4 regions of the Streptomyces capitiformicae genome follow, and region 1 is predicted to be linked to each of the others. Evidence: riboswitches for the same ligand, from Rfam matches in the RefSeq annotation. Region 1 holds a riboswitch; each other region holds the start of a gene.
The links. Region 1 has a riboswitch for cyclic di-AMP ahead of CES90_RS46585 (M23 family metallopeptidase). Riboswitches for the same ligand answer to the same signal wherever they lie in the genome.
Positions count from the first base shown of each region.

Region 2: another riboswitch for cyclic di-AMP. It lies ahead of CES90_RS35370 (LysM peptidoglycan-binding domain-containing protein); the one in region 1 lies ahead of CES90_RS46585 (M23 family metallopeptidase).
Region 3: another riboswitch for cyclic di-AMP. It lies ahead of CES90_RS07510 (C40 family peptidase); the one in region 1 lies ahead of CES90_RS46585 (M23 family metallopeptidase).
Region 4: another riboswitch for cyclic di-AMP. It lies ahead of CES90_RS13520 (C40 family peptidase); the one in region 1 lies ahead of CES90_RS46585 (M23 family metallopeptidase).

Region 1 is NZ_CP022161.1:10,405,613-10,409,816, reverse strand. Features, by position in the region: gene CES90_RS46590 (aldo/keto reductase) at 1-612, opposite strand, end outside; gene CES90_RS46585 (M23 family metallopeptidase) at 747-1,793, opposite strand; cyclic di-AMP (ydaO/yuaA leader) riboswitch at 1,805-1,968, opposite strand; gene CES90_RS46580 (PP2C family protein-serine/threonine phosphatase) at 2,247-3,386, opposite strand; gene CES90_RS46575 (GTP cyclohydrolase II) at 3,507-4,139, opposite strand.
Region 2 is NZ_CP022161.1:7,890,579-7,894,782, reverse strand. Features, by position in the region: gene CES90_RS35380 (cytochrome P450 family protein) at 1-311, shown strand, start outside; gene CES90_RS35375 (LysM peptidoglycan-binding domain-containing protein) at 495-1,505, shown strand; cyclic di-AMP (ydaO/yuaA leader) riboswitch at 1,691-1,890, shown strand; gene CES90_RS35370 (LysM peptidoglycan-binding domain-containing protein) at 1,895-2,596, shown strand; gene eno (phosphopyruvate hydratase) at 3,028-4,204, shown strand, end outside.
Region 3 is NZ_CP022161.1:1,679,230-1,683,433, reverse strand. Features, by position in the region: gene CES90_RS07520 (C40 family peptidase) at 1-523, opposite strand, end outside; gene CES90_RS07515 (hypothetical protein) at 988-1,341, shown strand; gene CES90_RS07510 (C40 family peptidase) at 1,364-2,542, opposite strand; cyclic di-AMP (ydaO/yuaA leader) riboswitch at 2,552-2,724, opposite strand; gene pcrA (DNA helicase PcrA) at 2,964-4,204, shown strand, end outside.
Region 4 is NZ_CP022161.1:3,047,095-3,051,298, reverse strand. Features, by position in the region: gene CES90_RS13535 (helix-turn-helix domain-containing protein) at 1-751, opposite strand, end outside; gene CES90_RS13530 (ATP-binding protein) at 1,019-1,477, shown strand; gene CES90_RS13525 (DUF6328 family protein) at 1,449-2,033, opposite strand; gene CES90_RS13520 (C40 family peptidase) at 2,112-2,585, opposite strand; cyclic di-AMP (ydaO/yuaA leader) riboswitch at 2,589-2,759, opposite strand; gene CES90_RS13515 (hypothetical protein) at 3,165-3,473, opposite strand; gene CES90_RS13510 (ATP-dependent Clp protease proteolytic subunit) at 3,481-4,116, opposite strand.

The sequences.
Region 1 (4,204 bases):
GCCGTAGTCGGCGGCCAGGGTCTGGAGGGGGCCCTCGTACGTGTCGCGGGAGACCAGGTTGTAGTGGGGCTGGAGGGCGACGTAGCGGGCGAGGCCCTCGGTGGCCGAGAAGTCCAGGGAGGCCTTGAGGCGCTCGGGGGTGATGTTGGAGGCGGCTGTCGCGCGGACCTTACCGGCCTTCACGAGGTCGTCGAGGGCGGTGATGATCTCCTCGACGGGGACCTCGGGCTGGTCGAAGTGCGTGTAGTAGAGGTCGATGTAGTCGGTGCCGAGGCGGGTGAGGGAGGCGTCGGCTGCGGCCTTGATGTTGGCGGCGGTCAGGCCCCGATACCGCGGGTGCTGGCTCACCTTGGTCGCGATCACCACGTCGGCGCGGTTGCCGCGGGCGGCCAGCCACTTGCCGATGATCGTCTCGGACTCCCCGCCCTCGTTGCCCTCGACCCACGCCGAGTAGGAGTCGGCGGTGTCGATGAAGTTGCCGCCTGCGGCCGTGTAGGCGTCCAGGACGGCGAAGGAGTCTTTCTCGTCTGCCGTCCAGCCGAAGACGTTGCCGCCGAGGGCGAGCGGGAAGACCTCGAGGTCGGACGTACCCAGCTTGCGAAGAGAAGTCATGCTTCTCGTCAACCGCCGGGCCGGACGCCCGCATTCCGGGATCGCGCGATTGGCAGCTCAGTCCCACGGTCACGCCGCCGGCGCGGCATGTCACCGGGACCGAGCTGCCAATTACCCCTGCCGGGTCTGCCGGGTCAGAGGCTCAGGCCCTTGCTGCGCAGCCATGCCGCCGGGTCGATGCCCGTGGCGGAGCCGTCGGGGTGGACCTCCATGTGGAGGTGGGCGCCGGTGACGTTGCCGGTGGCGCCGACGCGGCCGATGACGTCGCCGGTGGCGACCTTCTGGCCGACGCTCACGCCGATGGAGGACTGGTGGGCGTACCAGATCTCGGTGCCGTCATCGAGGGTGAGGACGGTCTTGTAGCCGTACGAGCCGTCCCAGCCCGCCTGCGTGATCGTGCCGCTGTGGACGGCCTTGATCAGGGTGCCGGTGGGAGCGGCGAAGTCGAGGCCGGTGTGGTACCCGGAGGACCAGTAGGGGCCGGACTGGCCGAAGTAGGAGGTGAGGGTGTACGAGGAGGTCGGAAGCGCGTACTGCTTCGCGAGGGCGGCGAGGCGCTCCTCTTCCGCCTTCTTCGCGGCCGCCTCCTCCGCCTCCTTCCGCTCGGCGGCTTCCCTGGCCTCGGCTTCCTTCTTCTCCTGGGCGGCCTGCTCGGCGGCCTTCTTCGCGGCGGCGGTCTGCACGGCCTCGGCGGCGGCCTTGTCGAACGCCTCCTGCTGCGACTCGGCCTGCTGCATGATCCGGGCGCGCAGTGCCTCGCCGGCGTCCGAGGTGCCCTGCTCGGTGTCGGCGGCGATCAGGCCGGCGCTGCTGAGCGGGGAGGTGGAGGCCTGGGGCTCCGGCTCGTCGGCCTCGTCCTCGAAGACCGAGCCGACGTTCGGCATGTCCGGCAACGAGATGGACACCGGGGGCTTGCCGGTCTGCGCGCTGGCCATGCCGGCGCCGCCGACGGCGGCTATGACACCGACGCCGAGAACCGTGGAGCTGCGGGCGAGTCCGCCGCGCTGGCGCTGCTTGGCGACGCGGTGCCGGCCGCGAACGGGACGAATGGACTCCTCGGTGGGGTTCCACTCCTGGAAGGGGCCCTCGTTCTCGGCGTTGTAGCTGCCGTAGGCGAACGTCTCGCCGCTGCGTTGGCTCGGCACGAACGGGGCTTCGGTCGCGGACCGGTTGGACGCCACGTGGGCGTACTCCTTTCCTTCCTTCTCGCCTACCGGGTTAGCTGACGGGTTCGGAGCAGGAAGGTCTCCTACGCGCGTAAACCTGTCGTGCTGCCACGACGGCTTCCGCGCGATTCACCCCAGGGTGGTGGTTCCCCGGTTCCCGTACAGGTACGGGATTCGGCGCGTGAGCACGGAGCCGCCTCTTGTGACGGCTGGGACGACCGCGCTGCGTTATCGAACGTTAATAGACGCGAGGGCCGCATTCCAAGCGGTTCCGAATGATCGTTCCGGCTTTTGCGCTGGACTTTCGGGTCATGAGGGGCGGAAAACGGGCGAGTTGACCTTGCCCCAGCCGTCACAAAGGTTCTGACTGAGCGTCAGTTGTTATGCGGAGGGGGTCGGGTGAACACGCTGGGTGAGGAGAATCGTGAAGGACGTGGAGGAGATGAGGACGCCGTCGGCCCATCAGGGTCACGGGCGGCGTACCGCCAGCAGTGCCATGTCGTCCGTCGCGCCGCCGCCGGTGTGGGCGCGTACCTCCTCCGCGAGGGTCGTCAACACGGCGCGCGGGCCGGGGAAGGTGCGCCCGGAGAGGCGTTCGGCCGGCTCGTAGAAGACGCCGTGCGCGTCCCGGGCCTCGGAGAGGCCGTCGGTGTAGAAGAGCAGCGTCGCGCCGGTGGGGAACTCGGCCTCCTCGGCTCGGTCCGGCCAGGCGCCCAGCTCTCCCATGCCGAGCGGGAGTGCGGGGGTGGGGGCGTCCAGCATGCGCAGGGTGCCGTCGGCGTACAGCAGCAGGGGGGACGGATGCCCTCGGTTGACGATGCGGGCGAGTCCGGCGCCATGCGGGAACTCCGCGAGTACGGCTGTGGCGAACCCCTCGTACATCTCGATCGCCTCATAGGTCTCGATCGCCTCGATCGCCTCGATCCTGCTCCGGCGGGTCGCCTCCCGTCGCGTGGTCTCCCTGGTGAGGGCCCGTTCCAGTCGCTGGGCGACCGCTTCGAGCGTGGACTCCTGTTCGGCCGCCTCCCGGAACGCGCCGATCAGCACCGCGACGGCCGACACCGCGCCGAGCCCCTTGCCGCGTACGTCGGCCACGATCAGCCGTATGCCGTGGGGCGAGTCCTGTACGGCGTACAGATCGCCCCCGATCGACGCCCCGGCCTGCGCCGCCTCGTACCGCGCGGCGATCTCCAAGCCGCCGATCCGCTCCTGCGGCTCCGGCAGTACGGCCCGCTGCGCGGCCTCGGCGATCTCCCGGGCGGTGGCGAGGCGGGCGCTGCTGCGGTGGACGAGTCTGTTGATGACCACGGCCAGTACGGCGACCGTGGCCACCGTGGCGATCTCGGTGATCGCGTCCACATGACCCGCGTCGCCGTAGCGGAGGTGGACGACGACGATGCCGGCGAGGGAGGCGACACCCGCGACCACCGTGCCCGTGAGCGAGAGCAGCGGGGCGGCCACGAGGGGGGCGGCGGTGAAGAAGGGGACCGCCGTGAACTCGCGTGGGGTGAAGCGGTCGTAGAAGAGGCCCGTGAGGACGAGGAGAGCCGGGAGGGCGCGAAGGAGGGCGCGGGCGTAGAAGAAGCGCCGGCTGCCCGGCCCCTTCACACCCGCTGCACCCTGTACGCCGTGCCTGCCCTGGACACCTTCCGACTGCCCCACAGGTCCATGGTTTACGGGCGCGCGGGCGGGCGGCCAGTCGACCGGGGCCGAGTGGACCAGATGAAATCAGCCCGCCGTCAGTTCCGGCAGCAGGAGGGTGTGCTGGGTCTGGAGGACCTTGGCGCGGAGGTAGCGGACGTTGTGGGCGGTGGTGAAGACGCCGGTGGGGACACGCTGCTGGACGCCGACGCCGAGGTCACGGAGTTGCTGGGCCTTGTCGGGGTTGTTGGAGAGCAGGTCCAGTTCGGCGATACCGAGGGCGTCCAGCATCTGGGCCGCCGCCGTGTAGTCGCGCGCGTCCTCGGGCAGCCCGAGCGCCGCGTTCGCCTCGTAGGTGTCGAGGCCCTGGTCCTGGAGGGCGTACGCGTCGAGCTTGTTGTAGAGGCCGATGCCGCGGCCCTCCTGGCGGAGGTAAAGGAGGACCCCGCCGCGATCGGCGATCCGCTCCACCGCCTCGCGCAGCTGCGGGCCGCAGTCGCAGCGGGCCGAGCCGAGGACGTCGCCGGTCAGGCACTCCGAGTGCAGTCGGACCAGCGGGGGCGTGCCGGGTGCCGGGTCGCCGAGGACGATCGCCAGGTGCTCCTGGCCGTCGACGAGGCCATGGAAGGTGACCAGTTCGGCGTCGACGCTGTAGCCGTCGTGGAAACGCAGCGGTACCCGGACGCGGGCACGCGGGGTGGCAGCGGGGAATTCGGGCATGCGGGTCTCCGGTCCTGGTGCGGGTGGCGTGGCCAGTCAGTGCTTCAGATTTGAAGCACGACCTC
Region 2 (4,204 bases), 2.5 Mb from region 1:
CCGTCCTCGTCGTCCTCGCCGCCGCCGATCGCGACCCGGCCCGCTTCAACGACCCTGACACCCTCGATCTCTCCCGCCGCGACAACCAGCACCTCGGTTACGGCCACGGCATCCACTACTGCCTCGGCGCACCTCTTGCCCGCCTCGAAGGACAGACCGCGCTGGCCACGCTCCTCACCCGCCTCCCCGACCTGCAACTCGCGGTGAATCCGGCCGATTTGCGGTGGCGCGGTGGGCTCATTATGCGTGGATTGCGCACCCTTCCGGTGGAGTTCAAGCCGGTTCGGGTGGCCGATGGTGGTACCTCGTAAGCGGCCAGTAGCAGTACCCCACCCGGCGCCGATACATGACAGACTCTCAAGTCTGTGATCTTCACGTGATCTACGCTGCATTAACTTGTGACAACTGATCGACTGCCGATACGTTCACGCATCAGTGCGAAGGGCCGCCACACCCTTCGCACAGGTCACTGCTGTCGTGTGAAAGGCAACCGCATGCTCTCCGGGACCGGTCGTCACCGTCGCCCCCGTCAGGCTCCGGCCCTCCTCGTCGCCGCCGGAGTGACCGGCTCCGCCATCGCCATCCCATTCCTCGGCGCCACCGGCGCGAGCGCGGCCAGCGGAACCACCTGGGACCAGGTGGCGGAGTGCGAGAGCGGCGGCTCCTGGAGCGCGGACACCGGCAACGGACGCTACGGCGGCCTCCAGATGACCCAGGAGAACTGGGAGAGCTACGGCGGCCTCGACTACGCCACCAGCCCCGACCAGGCCAGCCGTTCACAGCAAATAGCCGTCGCCGAGAAGATCCTCGCCGACCAGGGCGTCGGCGTCTGGTCCACCTGCGGGCTGCTCCACAACCTCGGCGGCGACTCCGGTACCGCCGATGTGGACACCGGTGTCGCGGACGATTCGTCGAACTCGGGTGATTCATCCAGTTCCACGGAATCGACGAAGTCGGCTGAATCCCCTGAAACACCCGATTCCTCCCGCTCCGCCGACTCGTCCAATTCATCCGAAACGTCCGACTCTTCCCCGGATGCCGCAGAAGGCTCCATCAAGGCCGACGTCGATTCGAACGACTCCAAGAACTCCGGCGAATCCGCCGAATCCGGTGACTCCGTCGAATCCGGTGACTCCGGCAGCGATGTCTCGCAGGGATCCGACAGCTCTTCCGCGGATGACGCCGGCAGCGGTCGCCATCGGGGTGCGAGCGCTGACGAGAGCGCCGACGACAACGCCCGTACCGAATCCTCCTCGTCCTCGTCCTCGCCCTCGGGCCGTCACGCCTCCCGGGGCGGCGAGGCCGCGCGCGAAACCGTCGACGCCGTCCATGCCTCGTACACCGTCCGCGAAGGGGACAGTCTGACGTCCATCGCGGACTCCCTTGCCCTTCAGGGCGGGTGGCGTGAGCTGTACGCCGAGAACGAGGGCACGGTTGGAACTGACCCGGACCTTATCCTTCCCGGTCAGACCCTCGAAGTCGGTGTCGAAACGGGCGAAAAGTAGCGAGAGTTCGGGTCATGGTTCGCCCCCGAATGCCCGTTTTGATCTCGGTGGGAGATGAATCACAGACCCCCTGATCGTCTTTGATATTCGGCGAATCACGTGATTACGGTCGTGACCGCTCGCACCACAGCGGGCCCCTGCGGTCGTCACGCCGAATCCTGTCAACGGCCGCGTGGGAACAGTCGTCGCGTCAAGCGCCGTAGGCAGGAGCGGGGGACCCAAGGTAAGTGCCGGGTCCGGCAGTTGAGGCCCTTCGGGGTCGCACGACCGGAACCGGCTCGGGGTGAAGCCGCGCGATGTGAGCCGAAAGGCGAACGAGCGCGGCCGGGCAACTCAACCGGCCCGAACCCGACAGCTCACCTCGCAGGCGTCGGTGAGGGGATCACTCCATGCTGTTTTCCAGCAAGGGCAAGCACCGCCGCCCGAGCAAGGCCGCCCGTGCCATCGCCGTCGTCGGCGTCACCGGTGCCGCCGCCATCGCCGCTCCGCTGATGGTCGCCGGCAGCGCCTCGGCCGCCACCGCCTCCGAGTGGGACGCGGTCGCCCAGTGCGAGTCCGGCGGCGACTGGTCCATCAACACCGGCAACGGCTACTACGGCGGTCTGCAGTTCGCCGCCTCCACCTGGGCCGGCTATGGCGGTACGAAGTACGCCGCCACCGCCGACCAGGCCACCAAGGCCCAGCAGATCGAGATAGCCGAGAAGGTCCTCGCGGGCCAGGGCAAGGGTGCCTGGCCGGTCTGCGGCACGGGCCTGTCCAGCGCCTCCTACGACGGTGCCGCCGCCTCCGACAGCGGCTCCTCGAACTCGAACTCGGGCTCGAACTCCGGCTCCTCGCAGGAGAGCACCCAGGAGAGCACTCAGGAGACCCGCGCCTCCCGCTCCTCCGAGCGCGCCACCGTCGAGACCCCGACCGGCAAGAAGGTCAAGAAGGGCGACGGCGAGTACAAGGTCGTCTCCGGCGACACCCTCAGCGGCATCGCCGAGGAGGAGAACGTCGAAGGTGGCTGGGAGAAGCTCTACGAGCTGAACCAGGACATCATCGACGACGCCGACTTCATCTACCCCGGCCAGCAGCTCCACCTGAGCTGACGACCGGGCGGATGTGAGCGGGCTGTGCGACCGGTTCGGCTGTGCCGAAAAACAGGCCGCTCCTCAGCTGAACCACAGTCCGCTCACATCCGTGTCCTCCTTAGTGAAGACCTCGTGAGGGCAACCCCCCTGTCCCCCACGGGTTCCCCGCTCCGGTGCGCACTCCCCCCGTACGCACCGGAGCGGGCTTTTTCTTGCCCGCCCTCCTTGGCCGCCACCTCCCTGCCGCCCTGCTGTCACCTCCCCCCTGTCACCTCCCCCTGTCACCTCCTTGTTCACTTCCCCGCCCCCTCCCCTTTGTTCCGGCATGGAACAATCGGTACGGTCTCTTCGTCCACGGGACGGTCGGTCGGCTGCCGACAGTCCCGGGGCGGTTAGGCTCTAGTCGCAAACAGCGTCACATCGCGTCACATCCCAAGAAGGAGATGCTCGTGCCGTCCATCGACGTCGTCGTAGCCCGGGAAATCCTGGACTCCCGAGGCAACCCCACGGTCGAGGTCGAGGTCGGCCTCGACGACGGCAGCACGGGTCGTGCCGCCGTTCCGTCCGGCGCCTCCACGGGTGCCTTCGAGGCCATCGAGCTCCGTGACGGCGACCCCAACCGCTACCTCGGCAAGGGTGTCGAGAAGGCCGTCCTCGCGGTGATCGAGCAGATCGGCCCGGAGCTCGTCGGCTACGACGCCACCGAGCAGCGCCTGATCGACCAGGCGATGTTCGACCTGGACGCCACCGACAACAAGGGCTCCCTCGGCGCCAACGCCATCCTCGGCGTCTCCCTCGCCGTCGCCCACGCCGCCTCCGAGGCCAGCGACCTCCCGCTCTTCCGCTACCTGGGCGGCCCGAACGCGCACCTGCTGCCGGTGCCGATGATGAACATCCTGAACGGCGGCTCGCACGCCGACACCAACGTGGACATCCAGGAGTTCATGATCGCCCCGATCGGCGCGGAGTCCTTCTCCGAGGCCCTGCGCTGGGGCGCCGAGGTCTACCACACCCTCAAGAAGGTGCTGAAGCGCAAGGGCCTGAACACCGGCCTCGGCGACGAGGGCGGCTTCGCCCCGAACCTGGACTCGAACCGCGCCGCCCTCGACCTCATCCTCGAGGCCGTCAAGGAGGCCGGTTACACCCCCGGCGAGCAGATCGCCCTGGCGCTCGACGTCGCCGCCTCCGAGTTCTACAAGGACGGCGTGTACGTCTTCGAGGGCAAGGAGCGCTCCGCCGCCGAGATGACGGACTACTACGCCGAGCTCGTCGACGCCTACCCGCTCGTCTCCATCGAGGACCCGCTGTTCGAGGACGACTGGGACGGCTGGAAGACCATCACCGAGCGCCTCGGCGACAAGGTGCAGCTCGTTGGTGACGACCTGTTCGTCACCAACCCCGAGCGTCTGGCCCGCGGTATCGAGGAGGGCGCCGCCAACGCCCTGCTGGTGAAGGTGAACCAGATCGGTTCCCTCACCGAGACCCTGGACGCCGTCGAGCTGGCCCAGCGCAACGGCTTCAAGTGCATGATGTCCCACCGCTCCGGCGAGACCGAGGACGTCACCATCGCCGACCTCGCCGTCGCCGTGAACTGCGGTCAGATCAAGACCGGCGCCCCGGCCCGCT
Region 3 (4,204 bases), 8.7 Mb from region 1:
GGGTCTTGAACGTGCCCAGTTCGACGCGGGCGGCACCGCGCAGCCGTTCGATCTCCTGCAACTGCTGCCGTACGCTCGCCACGTCCGCCGCCTGTCTGCCGCCGACCCGCTCGGCGAGGGCCGCGCGGTCCAGGTACTGGTCCGGATCGCCGGAGAGCGCCAGTTGCCACGAGGGATCCATGCCCCCGTTCCGGTACTGCGCCGCCGCCAGCGAACCCAGCTCGTCCCGAGCCGAGTTGAGCCTGTCGGTGCGGCGGGCCGCCTGGTCGCGGAGCTCCTCCAGGTTCTCCTGCGCCTTGTCGGCCTTCTCCTTCGCGCCGTTGTACTTCTCGGTGGAGACCTCGGCCTCCTCGTACAGCTTGTTCACCTTGGCCTTGACCTGGTCCGGCGTGAGCTGTGGATCGGCGTGCCCGATGCCGTCGAACCCGGTCGCCGTCGCCGCGCTCGCGAGGGCGAAGGTCGCGGCGGTGCGGAACGTATGGCCGCCGAGCGAGCGCTGTCTGGGCTTGCGGTGCGCTGCCACGTGGACTCCATGTCCTCTCGTACGACCGCCGTCCGTACGTCGGTGCGCACGGACCGCCTGGGGGAACGGTTACGCGTCCGGCGGCGGCCCGCACAGGGGGGAGCGGGACACCGCCGGACCTTCTCGGCGGTGGTGTCCGACTGCCGCCCCTGGCCCGGGCGGCGGTGGGGAGCCGGCCACCTGGTGGAGGACGCTAAGCCTGGCTGTGTCCACCTGGTAACGCTTTGTGCGGAAGTGGCGTGCACCGACCGTGACATGACCGTATGTGACCGTGATCCAGCCCTGGCGTCGCCGACTTCACGCTCTGCGATGACCGATGCGGTGATTTCGAGCCGGACGGGGGTGAAGTGGTGCTATGGAGCGCATATATGCAAGATCGTCGGGGCGTGATCGGAGGTGCTGCTTACGCTGCGCAGCCTGCCCCGGTGCCCGGCGGAACCCGGTCCTCTCATTAGGCTCCGCCCATGGACGTACTCATCCACCTCTTCGTCGCCCTCCACATCATCGGCATCGCCGCCCTCCTCGGCGGTTTCCTCACGCAGATGAAGGCGATGGGCCAGGGCACCGCCCGCTTCGTCCCCGCGATGCTCCACGGCGCCCTCACCATGCTGGTCACCGGCGCCGTCCTCGTCGGCCTCAACCAGGCCGACGGCCAGCCCGTCAACAACATCAAGATCGGCGTGAAGCTGGCCCTGCTGGTCGTGATCCTGGGGCTGGTGTACGTGAAGCGGGACGAGGAGGCGGTGGAGAAGCCGCTCTTCGGCCTGGTCGGCCTGCTGACGACCGCGAACATCTTCATCGCGGTGCTCTGGACGTGAGGCCCTGAGGTCTTTTTCGGACCTACGCCGGCCGCACCACGCTGTGGATCGACGACTCCCCGTCGTAGAACACCGACTCCTCCCGCACATACGTTCCCGGCTTCGGCGCGTGGATCATCATGCCGTTGCCGATGTAGAGGCCGACATGGCCGATGTTGTCGTAGAAGAAGATGAGATCGCCGGGCTTCGCGTTCGCGAGGGAGACGGTGGTGCCCGCGTTGACCTGGTCGTAGGTCGTGCGGGGGAGGTCGACGCCGGCGGCCTTCCAGGCGGCCTGGGTGAGGCCGGAGCAGTCGTAGGAGCCGGGGCCGGTGGCGCCCCAGACGTACGGCTTGCCGATCTGCTCGCGGGCGAAGGTGAGGGCCTTGGCGGCCTTCGAAGCGTACGTCGAGTCCTCGACCGTCGTGGTCGTGGACGTGTTCGTCTCGGGGGCCGTGGCGGTGGAGGTCTCCTGCTGGGCCTCCTGAGTCTGCTGGGAAGACTGGGCCGCCTGGGCCGCCGCCTGCTGACGCGCCAGCTCCTCCGCCTTGCGGTCGGCCTCCTCCTGCTTGCGCTGCTCGATCGCGGCGAGCCGGGCCTTCTCCTCGGCGGTCAGCTGCGACAGCAGTTCACGGGCCTCGGCGAGCTTCGCCTGGACCTTGGCCTTGCTGGACTTGAGGGTGTTCTGCGACTCGGTGAGCTGCTCAAGGCTCTCGGTCGCCTTCTGGCGCTGCTCGGTCGCTTCGGCCTGCTGCGTGATGTAGTCGTCGACGGCGCCCTTCTGGCGGTCCGTCAGCCGGTCCATCAGCTGGTTCTGGTCGAAGTAGTCCTGCGGGTTGTCCGCCAGGAGCAGCGACGCCGCGTCGGGGGAGGCCGCCCCCGTGCGGTACTGGGCGGCCGCGAACGAACCCAGTTGCTCCCGCGCCTGGTTGAGCTTCTCCGTGCGCTCGGCGACATCGTCGAGGAGGGCATCGACCTTCTTCTTCTGCTTGGTCGTCTTCTCCTTGACCGAGTTGTAGTTCTCGGTCGCCGACTCCGCCTGACGGTAGAGGTCGTCTACCTTCTTCTCGACCTCCTCCAGGCTCGGCTTGTCGTCGGCCGAGGGGGCGGCGTTGGCCGACTGGGAGAGCAGGGCCACTGAGGTGAGGGCGGCCGTGGCGAGGGCCGGGGTGCGTATGCCCGCGCGTGTTCGGGCCGGACGCGGCTTGCGGTGCGGCGCCATGGTTCGGCGTCTCCTTCCGTAATCCGCCTACCGAGTTAGCTGTCGGGTTCGGGCGCGTGCTTCGGAAGGTTTGCCCTACGACCCTTGCCGCGCATGGCAGTCGGGTCGATTCACCCCAGAGGTCGGTGGGTCCCCGGCTCCGGCAGCCAGGAGAGGCGTACCGGACTCGGCGGAGGCCGTGCGGCCCGGCGACGTTCGCCGGTTGGGTCGTACGGCCCGGCGAAACGCTAGCCAACACATGTGGCCCTTGTGAAGGTTGATGTTCGATATGCCCGATACGTTTTCGTGACCTTAGCCTCTCGGACGCGATAAGCGCTACGATCGATCGCTTACCGTTGTGAGGTGGGTGCGGTGGGTGATGTGCATCGACTTCCCGGGGCGGCCCCTCGCTGTCAGTGGGGGCGCCTAGACTCGGAGAGCGATGAGCAGCCTCTTTGACGACAGCTTCCTGGCGGACCTCCAGGCCCCCCGCGGCCACGAGGAGGAGCACCCGCCACCGCCCGAGGACGATCACGCTCCGGAGCCGGTTCCGGACGATCTGTTCGGCGGGAAGTTCGACGTGCCGCCGGACCGGGACGCCTACTACCGCGACGGCGCGCCCCGCCCCGCCATCGACCCGGCGGCGCTCCTGGACGGGCTGAACGAGAACCAGCGCGCGGCCGTCGTGCACGCCGGCTCCCCGCTGCTCATCGTGGCCGGCGCCGGCTCCGGCAAGACCCGTGTGCTCACCCACCGCATCGCCCATCTGCTCGGCGAGCGGAACGTGCACCCGGGCCAGATCCTCGCGATCACCTTCACCAACAAGGCCGCGGGCGAGATGAAGGAGCGCGTCGAGCAGCTCGTCGGCCCGCGCGCCAACGCGATGTGGGTGATGACGTTCCACAGCGCCTGCGTCCGCATCCTGCGCCGCGAGAGCAAGAAGCTCGGCTTCACGTCGTCCTTCTCGATCTACGACGCCGCTGACAGCAAGCGCCTCATGGCTCTCGTCTGCCGTGACCTGGACCTCGACCCCAAGCGCTTCCCGCCCAAGTCCTTCAGCGCCAAGATCTCGAACCTCAAGAACGAGCTGATCGACGAGGAGGACTTCGCCGCCCAGGCATCCGACGGCTTCGAGAAGACCCTCGCCCAGGCCTACGCGCTCTACCAGTCCCGCCTCCGTGAGGCCAACGCGCTCGACTTCGACGACCTGATCATGACGACGGTCAACCTGCTGCGCGCCTTCCCGGACGTCGCCGAGCACTACCGCCGTCGCTTCCGCCACGTCCTCGTCGACGAGTACCAGGACACCAACCACGCCCAGTACGCCCTGGTCAGAGAGTTGGTCGGCACCTCCGAGCATCCCGTGGACGTACCGCCCAGCGAGTACGACGTACCGCCCGCCGAGCTCTGCGTCGTGGGTGACGCCGACCAGTCGATCTACGCCTTCCGCGGTGCGACGATCCGCAACATCCTCCAGTTCGAGGAGGACTACCCGGACGCGACGACGATCCTGCTGGAGCAGAACTACCGCTCCACGCAGACGATTCTCTCCGCGGCCAACGCGGTCATCGAGCGCAACGAGTCCCGCCGCCCCAAGAACCTGTGGACCAACGCGGGCGCGGGTGCGCAGATCACCGGCTATGTCGCCGACACCGAGCACGACGAGGCCCAGTTCGTCGCCGA
Region 4 (4,204 bases), 7.4 Mb from region 1:
GCTCCAGGTAGAGGCTACTCGTCAAGTGGTCGAGAACAACCACGTCCAGATCGGAAGTGCTCCTAAATGAGAAAATGACGAAAGGTCCGGTGATGCCGATGTGTGCCCCGGCAGTGAACGGCAGCACCTGCAGTCGCACCTGAGGAAGGGCCGCCGCCTCGACCAGACGCCCCAGCTGGCGGGCCATGATCTCGGGACCGCCGACCTCCCGCCGCAAAACCCCCTCGTCGAGCACGGCGCTGAGCTCCATCGGCGGATTTCCGCGCAGTACGTCCTGCCGCGCGAGCCGCACTTCCACGAGCGTGTCGAGTTTGTCGTCTTCCAGCCCCTCCACCGCGGCCCGCGTCACCGCCCGGGCGTACTCCGGGATCTGCAAGAGCCCTGGTACGACCGAGGTCTCCAGCGTCCGTATCCCGCTGGCCTGCGACTCCAGGCTGATGAAGTCCCGGTACGTCGGCGGCAGCACCCCGCGATACGCGTGCCACCAGTTGTGCCGCCCCCCGCCGTCCTCGGAGCCCGCCAAGGCCAGCAGCAGCCCCCGCAATTCGGTGTCGCCGACCTCGTACGCGTCCAGTAGCTTCCGTACGTCAGCGGGCTTCACCCCACTGGCGCCCGTCTCGATCCGGCTCACCTTGGACTGGTGCCAGCCCACCAGCCGGGCCGCCTCGATACTCGTGAGCCCGGATCCGGTGCGCAGGACGCGCAACTCGGCACCGAGCTTGCGGCGGCGCACCGCCGGACCGTATTGCATGGGATTCTCCTTCCGCCAGGCGCGGGGTGGTCAGGCCGGCGCGCGGAGGTCGGGTGATGACAGAGGATGGACCGAGAGTCCACCTGAATACGGTCGGTCGTCGGAGAGTTCACTGCTTCGAGCGACAGATATATGCATATCTTGGTCGATCGCCACCCGTGACGGCCCAGGTAGTGGCAGTCTGGCGCGAAGCACCAGTCCGGGACCGTACTCGAACCATCCGCTCCCTGTCGGACATCGGTCCCGTGGGAAAGGGACGACCGTGCCATGGCAGATCATCAGGAAGCATCCGTCACTCTGCCGAGCGATCCCGCTTCGGTGTCCGCGGCCCGCAACTACGTCGCCTCCGTGCTCGCCGAATGGGGCCTGCCGAGCGGCACGGGCATCGCGGACACCGTGCGCCTGATCGTGTCCGAACTCGCCACCAACGCCGTCCAGCACACGCTCGGTCAGTCACCCACGTTCACCGTGGACATCGCCCTGGACCGGGACGAGCAACTGCGCATCGGTGTCACCGACAGTCATCCACGCTTTCCGAAACGGCTGCCCGCCGGGGTCCAGCAGGACAACGGCCGGGGCATGGTCATCATTCGCTGGCTGACCGCCGAGTGCGGCGGCAGACTGAGCGTCAGACCCACGCGTGAGGGCGGTAAGACGGTGGCGATCGAACTGCCATGGACGGTCCCCGTGCAACCGATCAGGGCAGGGGGTCCGCAGGAGCCCTGACGGGCGACTCTCCACGAGCCCGTGCGGGTGACGGTGACGGTGTTGACGAGCCGCCGTCGCGACCGGACCGCCCCACCAGCTTCGGGAGCAGACCCCACAGGAACAGGCACACGAGGAGTGTGCCGGCGCAGGCGGCGACACCGGCCGCCCTGCCGAGGGTCACATCCACGACCAGCAGTACCGATCCGGCGAAGGCGGGCATCAGGACGGCCAGGCCCACGCCGGCCAGCCGGGACGAGACCCGCACGATGGCGGGCTTGGCGCTCTGCTGGAACAGCGAGCGGTGCAGCGCCGCCGGAGCGGTGAACAGCGCGGCCGCGAGAACCGCCAGCAGAAGCGTGGTGACGTATGTGGCGCGCTGGACCGAGTCGAGGTCCGGGAAGCGCGGGGTGAAAGCCAGCGTCAGCAGGAACGCGAAGAGGATCTGTACCCCGGTCTGGGTGACCCGCAACTCCTGCAGCAGTTCGGCGAAGTTGCGGTCGGCGCGTTCGAGGTGCGTCTCGTTACGTGCTTCGAAGCGCTCGTCGCGTGCGGGGTGGGGGCGTTCGTCGGCCATGGGCGTACGGGTATCCGGCACGGCCCGCGTTACGCCCGCCGGGGCGGCGGAGCTTGCCCGCCGCCCCCACGGTTGGGCCTAGCGGACCCGGCCGTACCAGACGCTCTTGGTCCAGATCTTCTGGAGCCGTACGACGTCACCGGTCTTCGGCGAGTGCCAGATCTTTCCCTTCCCCGCGTAGATGCCGACGTGGTAGACGTTCGACCCCGAGTGGAAGAACACGAGGTCTCCGAGCTTGCGGTTGCTCGCGGAGATGTGCTTCGTCTTGTTGTACTGCTGCTGGGCGGTACGGGGCAGCTTCTTGCCCACCTTCTTGAACGCGTAGAGCGTCAGCCCGGAGCAGTCGAACCTGCGAGGGCCCTTGGCGCCGTACTTGTAAGGGGAGCCCTTCTTGGAAGCCGCGACCTTGAGTGCCTTCGACGCCACTGTGGCGGCCTCGGCGTCGGATGCGACGCCCGGGACCACGATGCTGCCGCCGACGGCGGCGATGGTGAGGGCCGAGGCCGTACCGGCCCGGGTCAACAGCGACGGGACACGATTGAGCGCAGTCATGCGCAACCCTTCGTCAGCCGCCTGTGAAGGATGACCTGTCGGATTCGGGCTGGCGAAGTTGCCCGGCCGCTGACGCGGCTTCACCCCAAGGGCTGCTCGGCCCGGTCATGGCTTGACCGTTCCGGCGACCCGTCGTGCTTGGGTCCTCCACTCCTGCCGATGCAATCCTGTCGACCGGTCATCCGGGCGGCGGCAGGACTCGGCGTCCACCCGGATCGCCCCGCCGCTGTGGCGGGGGCTTGTCGTCAGGAAGGGATCTTGACGCACGGAAGTCCGAAAATCCCAACGGAATCGGGGATTTGTGGCCTTACTCACCACCTGCATATTCGGGTGGACGGGGCGATTTCGGCGAAGATGTCCACCCCGCAAGGAGGCTCGCACCAGCATCGGAATGCCATATTCCGTCCCGTAAGCAGGCATGTTGCTCAACTCCACGGGGCCTGAAGCGGGATGAGCGAGTACGTCGTTGCGCCGATACCACTCGGTCCGCCCCAAGTCCGGGCCTGACACCCTTCAGTACGGCGCACGACCCGGCCTCCGTTCAGACGGCCACCGGGTCGCACGCGCCGTGCGTGCCGGTCAACTCTCCGTTCCGGGCGGCAGGGTGACGCGGGCGGCGCGGCGCTCGCCGTCGAGGACCCGTAGCGCCCGCGCGAGGGTGGGGGCATGCACCTCGTTCTCCCCCCGCCTGTGCATCAGTTCGAGCGCGTCGCGCAGTGCGGTCGCCTTGCCGACGAGGGCCTGCGCGGCCCGCAGTCCGCGGTACGTGTCGCCGGGACGGGCCGGATTGATCCGGCCCAGCAGGTCCACCACGTCCAGATAACGGTCGATCAGCTCCGCCTCGGCACGCGTGAGAGCGGGCAACGGCGGCAACTCGGGTGGAAGCATCGGCGGCTCACCTCGCGCCGGGGAGCGTGCGCGAGGTCTTGCGGCTCGGGATGAGCCGGTCGGCCAGGCCGTACTCCACCGCGGCCTCCGCGTCGAGGATCTTGTCCCGCTCGATGTCCCCGCTGATCCGCTCGTGGCTCTGCCCGGTGTGCCGTACGAGCATCTCCTCCAGCTTCCGGCGGTTGCGCATCAACTCCTCGGCCTGGATGGCCAGATCGCTCGCCTGTCCCTCGACCGGTTCGGTCAGCGCCGGCTGCTGGATCACCACCCGGGCGCCCGGCAGCACGAACCGCTTGCCCGGTGTGCCCGCCGCCAGCAGTACCGCGGCTGACGACCCCGCCTGCCCCAGGCAGATGGTCTCTACATCGCAGGTGACGAACTGGATCGTGTCGTAAAGCGCCGTCATCGCGCTGAACGAGCCGCCGGGGGAGTTGATGTACAGCGAGATGTCCCGGTCCGGGGACTGGTACTCGAGGTGCATGAACTGCGCCATCACATCGTTCGCCGAGGTGTCGTCGATCTGCGTCCCGAGGAACACGATCCGTTCTTCCAACAGCTTCGAGTACGGATCCATCGTCCGGTGACCCGTACTGGTGCGCTCGGTGAACTCGGGCAGCACATAGCGGGTCGACGGTCGGTTCATGGGCATGGGCCACGCCTCCTCTGATCGGCAACCGTAAAAAATGTACAGGACGTACGTACCTTTGGAGTGGGCGATGTGGGATCTTTCG